DNA from 3 places in the Mycobacterium sp. MS1601 genome. Region 1 is predicted to be linked to each of the others. Evidence: predicted binding sites of a transcription regulator. Region 1 holds the regulator's gene; each other region holds the start of a gene.
The links. Region 1 encodes LexA, which represses DNA repair genes until DNA is damaged. Its sites were predicted from a motif close to CGAACANNTGTTCG; they were not measured.

Region 2: the regulator LexA is predicted to act here: its motif matches at 1,368-1,381, upstream of pcaD (3-oxoadipate enol-lactonase).
Region 3: the regulator LexA is predicted to act here: its motif matches at 1,484-1,497, upstream of cofD (2-phospho-L-lactate transferase).

What each region holds. Positions count from the first base shown of each region.
Region 1 is NZ_CP019420.1:6,204,114-6,207,388, forward strand. It holds gene nrdR (transcriptional regulator NrdR) at 1-310, opposite strand, end outside; gene BVC93_RS29655 (LysM peptidoglycan-binding domain-containing protein) at 423-968, opposite strand; gene lexA (transcriptional repressor LexA) at 1,201-1,902, shown strand; gene BVC93_RS29665 (LGFP repeat-containing protein) at 1,941-3,275, opposite strand, start outside.
Region 2 is NZ_CP019420.1:105,199-108,473, reverse strand. It holds gene nrdE (class 1b ribonucleoside-diphosphate reductase subunit alpha) at 1-57, shown strand, start outside; gene BVC93_RS00545 (hypothetical protein) at 388-876, shown strand; gene BVC93_RS34470 (hypothetical protein) at 956-1,087, shown strand; gene BVC93_RS33445 (hypothetical protein) at 1,127-1,291, shown strand; gene pcaD (3-oxoadipate enol-lactonase) at 1,528-2,277, shown strand; gene BVC93_RS00530 (hypothetical protein) at 2,271-2,486, shown strand; gene BVC93_RS00525 (LysR substrate-binding domain-containing protein) at 2,607-3,275, shown strand, end outside.
Region 3 is NZ_CP019420.1:481,676-484,950, forward strand. It holds gene BVC93_RS02275 (DUF3499 domain-containing protein) at 1-380, opposite strand, end outside; gene BVC93_RS02280 (metallopeptidase family protein) at 558-980, shown strand; gene BVC93_RS02285 (WhiB family transcriptional regulator) at 1,049-1,411, opposite strand; gene cofD (2-phospho-L-lactate transferase) at 1,703-2,701, shown strand; gene BVC93_RS02295 (coenzyme F420-0:L-glutamate ligase) at 2,698-3,275, shown strand, end outside.

The sequences.
Region 1 (3,275 bases):
CGTTGCTCGGAACTTCAGGCGATCCCGCCGCCCTGATGGTGTCCTCGACCTGCTGTGCCAGCAGGTTCAAGGCGTCGTCGTCGACCTGACGACCCTGACACGCCCGTCGCACCCCGCGCATCACCTTTTCGCGGGAGAACGGCTCGGTGACACCGCTGCGCTTGACCACCGCCAGCACCGCCGTCTCCACGGTGGTGAATCGACGTCCACATTCAGGACATGACCTGCGGCGCCGAATGGCTTGGCCCTCATCGGTTTCGCGGGAATCCACGACACGGGAATCCGGATGCCGGCAGAAAGGACAGTGCATCACCGCTCCTTCGCTGCACTCGAGACGTGTTACCCCCGCCTCAGAGAGTACCTGCGCCGCGCGGCGGCCAGCCAGCGCCGTCGCTATGGGCGTAACCGTCCAAGCCACGATGTCAGCCGACGGGAGCGATGAGCGTCTGCCCCGCGTTGACCGCCGCGCCGTCGAGCTGGTTGAGCTCGCGGATCTGCTGCACCGTCTGACCGATCGGGGCTTGCGGCGCGATCCGCGCGGCAACGGTCTGCAGCGTCTCCCCGGACTGGACCTGGACCACCGCCAGCTTGCTCGGTGTGGGTGCGGTGGCACCCTGGATGGCCTCGCCGAACTGCGCCACTGCGCCGAGCCACACGGTGATCATCGCGGCCAGCAGCGCGAGGCCGACCGTGGTGACGGGGGTGATGGTGCGGCCGCGGCGGTGTGGGGTGCGCGAGACCCGCACGCCGGTTCCGCGCTGACGCACCGCTGCGCCGGCAGGGCGGATCTCGGTGGGCCGGCGACGCCCCTGCGCACTGACGGGGCGGTACCGCAATGTCCTGGTATCGCTGACCGGCGACGGCTGGGCGAGACGGGGAGGCAGAGTGTCGATGAGGGTCATGTCGATTCCTTCCGGGAGTGTGGTGTAGCGACGGGTGAGGGTGCGAGGCCTGTCGAGCTGGGTCATCATTCGCTCCTGTGTTCGAATCTACTCGACCACATGTTCGATAAGATAGCGCCAGTACGAACATGTGATCGATTTGTAGCCGAACGATAAACCGGGGTACCGACAAAAACTTCTGGCCCAGCTGTCACACCGGCACCAGCAGCCCCCGAGCGCCCCGACCGCCGAGAAACAAGTCCGACACGCCTCGAACACATGTTTGATTCTGTTGGTCCGTGCGATTACATTCGGTGGCATGGGTGACAGCACCGACACAGACTCCGACGCGCGGGACGGCTGGCGCGAGACTCCTCTCGATCCATCGCTGACCGAACGTCAGCGCACCATCCTCGAGGTCATCCGCGCATCGGTGACCACCAGGGGATATCCCCCGAGCATCCGCGAGATCGGAGACGCCGTGGGCCTCACGTCCACGTCGTCGGTGGCACACCAGCTGCGCACGCTGGAACGCAAGGGCTATTTACGCCGGGATCCGAACCGCCCCCGCGCCGTCGACGTCCGAGGTGCCGATGAAACTACGGCTGCCGTCGTCACCGACGTGGCTGGATCGGATGCTCTTCCGGAGCCGACGTTCGTCCCGGTACTCGGGCGTATCGCGGCAGGCGGGCCGATCTTGGCCGAAGAAGCTGTGGAGGACGTCTTCCCACTGCCCCGCGAGCTGGTCGGCGAGGGTTCACTGTTCCTGTTGAAGGTCGTCGGCGAATCGATGGTCGACGCCGCGATCTGCGACGGCGACTGGGTGGTGGTCCGACAGCAGAATGTGGCGGACAACGGCGACATCGTGGCGGCGATGATCGACGGCGAGGCCACTGTGAAGACGTTCAAACGCACCAGCGGTCAGGTCTGGCTGATGCCGCACAACCCGGCGTTCGACCCGATTCCCGGTAATGACGCCGCCATCCTGGGCAAGATCGTCACCGTCATTCGCAAGATCTGACCCGGCCGCCATCCGTTGGCCGGCCGGTCAACGGATGGTCACTCGGCTCGGGTGAACCCGTTCGACTCCGCCAATTCCTCACTGGCGAACCAGATCTCGGCCACTGTCACGTCGTAGGAATCCGATCCGGGCGAGTGATAGGTTCCGGTGCGCATACTGCCCTTGATCGGGTAACCCTCGGGCGCCTCATCGGGATCAGCCAGCGGCAAATGAATGGCAGGTGGCGGCGACGAGAAGTCGGTGGGCGATGCAGCCGCCGTTCCCAGCTCTTCGGGTTGCGCGTAATCCTGTCGTGCGTATTCGGATTCGTCGTGTTCGGGTGCCTCGTCCTCCAGGTCAGCCTGCCCGGATTCGGCTTCGACGGGCTCCGCTTCGGCAGCCCCGGAGTACTCCGACTCCTCGTAGTCCGGATACTCCGGCCTGGAATAGCTCTCGTAGTACGAGCGGTCGTACTCGTCGTCGTCCTCCGCCGATTCCTCGACCGGGGCGGAAGCCGGCGGTGGCGGCGCACCGTACACAGGCGCGAACAACGAATTCGGTGCAGGTGGAACGTAATCCGCATCGGTCAGCCACGGTGGGCGCGACTCCTCGGCGGCAATTGCGGCATGCCGGCCTGACGAAGGCTCGTCGGGATCGGACTGCACCCGGGTGGGCGCGGTGTCGACGTCGTCGGGATCCTCCTCGTCGACCTCAAAATCCTCGGTTTCGTGCACACCGTGGTGGGTGAACAACGCAGGTCCGCTCACCGGGTCGGACTCCCCCGCCGCCGGCGCGCCGGACTCACCCCACGGTGTCGTCGAGGGTTCACGCTTGGACCACGGCGGTGGCTGCGCAGACAGATATTCGGTGTCATCGGTATCGGCACCGGTGTCGCCGAAGGCCGAAGGGCCGCTGATCTGAACCGGCGGCGCCGATGTCCAGGGCGCCCGCTCCTCGTCATCGCGTCCGTCGGGCACTGCATCGAACTCGCTGCGGTCGAAGCCACCGCGGTCGAAGTCGTCGCGGTCGTCGGCAGTAGCGGGGTCGTAACCGCCCTCCTGTGGGGCGAACGGATCGGTGTTGCGACGCTGCCGCGCCACCAGGAACCCGACCAGGCCCACCAGCACCAAGGCGACCACCGCGATGATCACCCACAGGTACCAGCTCTTCCAGCCCGATCCACTTTCGGCGCCGGAATCCTCGCCGGCGGCGGGTGCCGCCGGCGACGCCGACGTGGTGGGCGCGGGCGCCTGTGACAACTCCAGTCCGGAGAGCCGTTCGGCCAGCTCCGGCGGCTGCGTGCTGAACGTGTTGTTCGAGCTGTTGTAGGTGACCTGTCCGCCGCTGAAGTTCTGGGTGACGGTGTCCTCGCCGGTCTGATCGGCGATCGGCAC
Region 2 (3,275 bases), 310 kb from region 1:
CGCCAGATGGCCCTGGAGGGTACCGAAGTCGAGGGTTGCGTCAGCTGCATGCTGTGACGCTCGAAGCTTCACGCTAAACAACTGAATTTGCCGAAACGTCGACCGACTACGGTTGGCGTCCCTGGGAGGTGGTGTTCTCAGGCTGACGATGGCAGCCATAGTGTTTATGACCGTTGGTCCGCTGGGTTTTTCGCGTGATGCGAATGTGCGGATTCGTCTGCGACACGCCATGCGGTGCGGAAGGGGTCGCACCTTCGGTTTCGGCGGGCAGCGACACGACTGGTGTCGGGGGAGTTGCTCTTTCCGGCGACCAGATTGACGACCGCTGGTAGGCCTGGAGCCCGGCCGACGTCGCCCAGCGTCTCGCGACGGTGCGCGCGCCATGATGTGTGGTCGCTGGACCTGTTCGTCGGCGAGGTCACCCGCGGTCATGTCGATATCGAGATCGCCGTGCTGGCAGCGCAATTCGACGAGATCGTCGCGGACCTGTCTGACTATGCATGGGATGTCGTGGGCGATGGCAGGATCTGGCAATGCCCCGAACGGCTGCAGACCCACTTTCAGATCTGGCTGCGCGAACCGGCCACCGGGATCTACCGGCCCGATGTCTTCCGCGAACCCGTCGGACGAGCGCTGGCTGTGCCGGCGCGACCCCGCCATCAGCGTGCCCTATGCCGAACTGATCCTGCGCACAGACGACGGCAATCCCGTACGTCCTCCCCGAGTGCCCTGTCGTTCAAGGCCAAACATCGGCGCACTAAGGACCAAGCAGACTTCCGACGCGTGCTGCCGGAACTGGCGGCGGTTCGGCGATCCAGGCTGCGCACATGGTTGTCGCGCCTGCACCCCGGGAGTCGCTGGATCGATGCGCTCTAGCCTCGGTGGCGACAACGGGGTCCCCGCCGTGAAGAACGACGGTCGCCGGGCTCGTGGGCGGCTAAACGGGGGATGAGCAATGGCCTACTTGGCGGGACAGCTGGTGTTCTATGCGATCGTCGCAGCCTTGATCGCTGGGGTGGTATCGGCGGTGATAGTGATGCGCAAGCCGCGTCCACGGCGTGAGGACGACGATCTCGATGAGTGGTGACCCCGGCCCGAGGCGGCACCGGTGCGCGAGAATGGCCAGGTGTCGACAACTGTTGAGGCGATCCTCGTCACCGCGCTGGTGTTCGGGATCGTGGTGGTGATGTTCGTGATCATCTACGCGTGGGAGAAGCGGGGAAAGGGCTCGCGACTGCAGCGGCGTGTTGATCGCTTCTTCGACCGGATCGGCGAGATGCTCGACCGGTAATGGCCGTCGGTAGCGTGGATTTCCCGATCGGACAACTGGTGACGCAAGGTGGAAGCGTGGCGGGCAAGTCGTGGACCGAACCGGTATGCGTTCGCCGGCGGGGCCGAAATGCAGTTCCTCGGGCGACCGCACGGACGTACCGCAGACGGCGCAGTTCCATGATTAAGAATCCAGGACTCTCAATAGCCAACATTTAAGTACTTCTGTTTACTGAGTACCGGTTCTAGCGTGGGGGCATGAACGCTGTCGACGTCCATGCCGTGGTCTCTGGATCTGGACCCGCCGTGGTGCTGTCAAACTCGCTGGGGTCGACTCACCGCATGTGGGACGCCCAGATCGCTGATTTGGAACAGCATTTCACCGTCGTCAGATACGACACGCGCGGGCACGGGGACTCTACGGTGCCGCCGGGCCCATACGTCATCGACGAACTGGCCGATGATCTGATCGCGCTGCTCGACCGGCTCGGCCTGCAGCGTGCGCACTTGGTCGGGCTCTCGCTCGGTGGAATGACCACGATGCGAGTGGCCGCCCGCAACCCTGATCGAGTAGGCCGGATTGCGTTGTTGTGCACAGGCGCTCATCTGCCGCCGGCGAGCGGGTGGATCGACCGCGCCGACGCGGTGCGTACGGCCGGTTCGGGAGCGGTGGCGGCGGCCGTCATCGATCGCTGGTTCACTCGCGGATACACCGGCGACCGCGGGCCATGGCTTGCGATGTGCGCGGGCACACCTGCAGAAGGCTACGCAAGCTGCTGCGAGGTGATCGCGCGACTCGATCTGCGCGAGCAGCTCGCGGACATCACCGCACCTGCGTTGGTCATCGCGGGTGACGAAGATCCAGCCACCCCACCGGCCGTTCTCGAACAGGTCGCCGCAGGCATACCGGGCTCGCGGCTGCTGGTCGTCGATCATGCCGCTCACCTCGCGAACGTCGAACAACCCGCGGTGATCACGGCTGCGCTCATCGAACACCTGGCGTGCTGACCCTCGACGAGGACGTCGGCATCCTGGGGTTGCTGATCGAGACGGTGCTCGAGCACGGACCGGACGATCTGACGATCGTCAGCAACAACCGCGGTGTCGACGGCAGCGGGCTCTGCTGCCCAATAGAGGCACGCGGAGTCAGCCGCGTCATAGCCCGCTGTGTCGGGACATCAAGGAATTCGCCAGGCGGTGCCCGCCGCACCTGCTGAGGCACTGCGCCTCGAGCCGATTGATCAAATACATCGATCAATCACCCGCATCTAAGTCTTTGTCATTTATGTATGTCGCTTATAGCGTGGATTGTAGTTTCAGTCACAAAGGCGGGAAAAATGGAACTACGTCACCTTCGCTACTTCGCTACCGTCGCTGACACCTGTCACTTCGGTCGGGCCGCTGAGCAGCTGCACATCGCCCAGCCCGCACTGTCGTATGCGATCCGCCAGTTGGAATCTGAATTGGATGTGACGTTGTTCAACCGAACCACCAGGCATGTCGCGCTGACGGCCGCCGGTGAGTACCTAAGGGCCGAGGTGATTCGCATTCTCGGCAGTGTTAACGAGGCGCAACGGGGGGTCCGACGGATCGCCGTGGGACGATCCGGAATGGTCCGACTCGGCCTCACCGGAACCGCGGTGTTCTCCCAGTTGCCGCGCATTGCCCGCGCGCTCCGCAGCGACCTGCCCGACGTTGCGTTAACGATCTGTGCGGACATGCTCACACCCGCGCAGTGCGACGCGCTGCGAACCGGGAACCTGGATGTGGCGGTGTTGCGTCCGCCGCTGGTTGGCGAGGGTATCGAATTCCGCACCATCGAGGTCGAGTCACTGGTGCTCGCTGTCCCGGCAGACCATCGGCTCGCCGGTCAGATCGTCGTCGAGCTTGCTGACGCGCGGTCCGAGTCGTTCGTCGCCTATTCGAGCCGAGATTCCGCCGTCAACGACGCGGTGCTGCGCAGTTGTCGCGAAGCAGGTTTCGTACCGAATCGAGAGCATGCCGCA
Region 3 (3,275 bases), 690 kb from region 1:
GCGGGACGCTGGGCCGCCGGCGCGAGCACACCGCCGACCGGAGCGGCACTGGTCGCGGGATGCGGCCCGGGGTCGGAGAAGGAGCCGTGCATCGGCGCACCGGTAGGGACACCCGTGCGGCCTTCGCGAACAGCATCGGCCAACGCCACCAGGTCGTCCTCGTCCGGGTGGCTGGGCAGTGGCCCGGCGTGGCGAACCAGCTCCCACCCGCGTGGCGCGGTGATCCGGCCTGCGTGTGTCACACACAGGTCCCACGAGTGCGGCTCACGAACCGTGGCGAGCGGACCCACCACTGCCGTCGAGTCTGAATACACGAACGTCAGCGTCGCCACGGCATAGTGAGGGCACCCAGGCCTGCAGCAGCGACGGGGAACATTCACGCCCGTGAGGCTATCGCGCTGGTGCGCTCGTGCTCGGGCGGACACGCGCAGCCACGGCCGCCACTACTGAACCGTTACCTCTGTATGCCAGACCGTTACGATCGGCCGGTGGCACACTCCGGCAGCTCTCGACACCGCCCGTCAGGCGGTCGGTGGTCGTCGCGCCACGGCAGAGACATCCGGGGGCCGCTGTTGCCACGTGATGTTCCGGGCTGGCGCAGCCGGGCCGAGCGCTTCGACATGGCGGTGCTGGAGGCATACGAACCCATCGAACGCCGGTTCTCCGATCGGGTGACGACGCTGGATGTGGCGGTGGACGAGATTCCCCGCATCGCTGCGCGGGATCCGGAGAATGTGCAGTTCCCACCGGAGGTGGTCGCCGACGGGCCGGTGGCGCTCGCCAGGCTGATCCCTGCCGGGGTGGACGTCCGGGGTCAAAACACCCGGGCACGAATAGTCCTGTTCCGCAAGCCGATTGAACGGCGGGCCAAGGACACTACAGAGTTGACGGACCTACTTCACGACATTCTGGTGGCACAGGTGGCCACCTATCTGGGTGTCGAGCCGTCAGTGATCGACCCCACACTCGACGACGACTGAGCGCCACGACCGGTCGACGAGCCCGAGGTACGAGGGGAGAGAGGGCCGGGCGAGTTGTTCTGCGCCGACTAGATGATGCCGCGCTTGATGCGGCGGCGCTCACGCTCGGAGAGTCCACCCCAGATCCCGAAGCGCTCGTCGTTGGCGAGTGCGTACTCGAGGCATTCGTTCTTCACTTCACACCCCAGGCAGATGCGCTTGGCCTCCCGGGTGGAGCCACCCTTCTCGGGGAAAAACGCCTCGGGGTCGGTTTGCGCGCACAGGGCACGCTCCTGCCACTGGTCGTCGGCAGGTTCGGGTTCGGGCTCGAAACGGTCGGGGACGAGGCTCAAGTGCGGACGTCCTCCCATCTCTGTCTCCCCCTCGGTTGCCGGTTCCATGTTGGTGCGCGGGATACTGCCCATAGCGCCGATCAGGTGCTGATAGGACATGTTCCGCCTCCTCACATTTCTGCTAGTCGATCCTTGAATGTCGCCCACTATTGATCTGTGGCCATGCCAATTCGAACAGGTGATCGAATCTCGGTCTGCGACACCGGAACCGGCCGGCCAACCGGGAAATGACACTGATGTGATTAGACACGGGTTAGCTGGCGAGGTCAAGCCGTAGAACGGAATTTCATACCATTTGAGACCGACATTTCCGCGAGTCGGCGCTTGGGCGTGTCGTCACTGTGACCGCGCTGAGATCAGATGCAGCAACAACGCCTAGTCTCGTTCAATGTGAAGGTCACCGTTTTGGTCGGCGGAGTCGGCGGCGCGAGATTCTTGCTGGGCGTTCAAAAATTGCTGGGTCTCGGCCAGTTCGCCGCCGAACCTGAGGGTCAAGCTGAGGTCGAGCATGAGCTCACGGCCGTCGTCAACATCGGCGACGACGCATGGATGCATGGCGTGCGCATCTGCCCCGACCTCGACACGTGTATGTACACCCTCGGCGGCGGCATCGACCCCGAACGAGGGTGGGGCCATCGCAACGAAACCTGGCACGCCAAAGAGGAACTCGCCGCCTACGGAGTGCAGCCGGACTGGTTCGGCCTGGGCGACCGCGACCTGGCCACCCACCTGGTCCGCAGCCAGATGCTGCGAGCGGGCTACCCACTCTCACAGGTCACCGAGGCGTTGTGCAAGCGATGGAACCCCGGCGCCCGCCTGCTGCCCGCCAGTGATGACCGCAGCGAGACCCACGTCGTCATCACCGATCCCGACACCGACGAACGCAAGGCGATCCACTTCCAGGAGTGGTGGGTGCGCTACCGCGCCAAGGTGCCCACCCACAGCTTCGCGTACGTGGGTGCCGAAAAGGCAACGCTGGGGCCTGATGTGGCCGACGCCATCGCCGAGGCCGACATCGTGTTCGTCGCACCGTCCAACCCCGTCGTGAGCATCGGCCCCATACTGGCCATCCCCGGCGTCCGGGGCGCGCTGCGTTCCACAGCAGCTCCGGTGGTGGGCTACTCCCCCATCATCGGCGGGAAACCGTTGCGGGGCATGGCCGACGAATGCCTGACGGTGATCGGCGTGGAATCCACGTCCGAGGCGGTCGGCCATTACCACGGTGCCCGATCGGGTACCGGCATCCTCGACGGGTGGCTGATCTCCGAGCAGGACAGCGCCCAGATCGACGGCGTGGCAGTGCGGTCGGTGCCGCTACTGATGACCTCGCCGGAGGCCACCGCGCAGATGGTCCGCGACGGGCTCGACCTGGTGGGAGTAAGCCTGTGACGGAACACGGCTCCGCCGCCACCATCGAAATCCTGCCGGTGCCAGGGCTTCCGGAGTTCCGTCCCGGCGATGACTTGACAGCTGTCCTGGCCGGCGCCGCACCGTGGTTGCGGGACGGCGACGTCCTGGTGGTCACCAGCAAGGTGCTCTCCAAGTGCGAGGGTCGCATCGTCTCCGCGCCGTCTGATCCGGAGCAGCGAGACACTCTGCGGCGCAAACTCATCGACGGTGAGGCCGTGCGGGTGCTGGCGCGCAAGGGTCGCACGCTGATCACCGAGAACGCCATCGGCCTCATCCAGGCCGCCGCCGGCGTCGACGGCTCGAACATCGGCAGCACCGAATTGGCGCTGTTGCCCGTCGATCCCGACGGCAGCGCCGCCGCCCTACGCGCAGGGCTGGCCCAACACCTGGGCGTTGACGTCGCGGTGGTGATCACCGACACCATGGGGCGGGCCTGGCGCACCGGCCAGATAGACCAGGCCATCGGCGCTGCCGGACTGCCAGTACTGCACGGCTATGCCGGAGCCGTCGACAAGCACGGCAACGAGCTGGTGGTCACCGAGGTGGCGGTGGC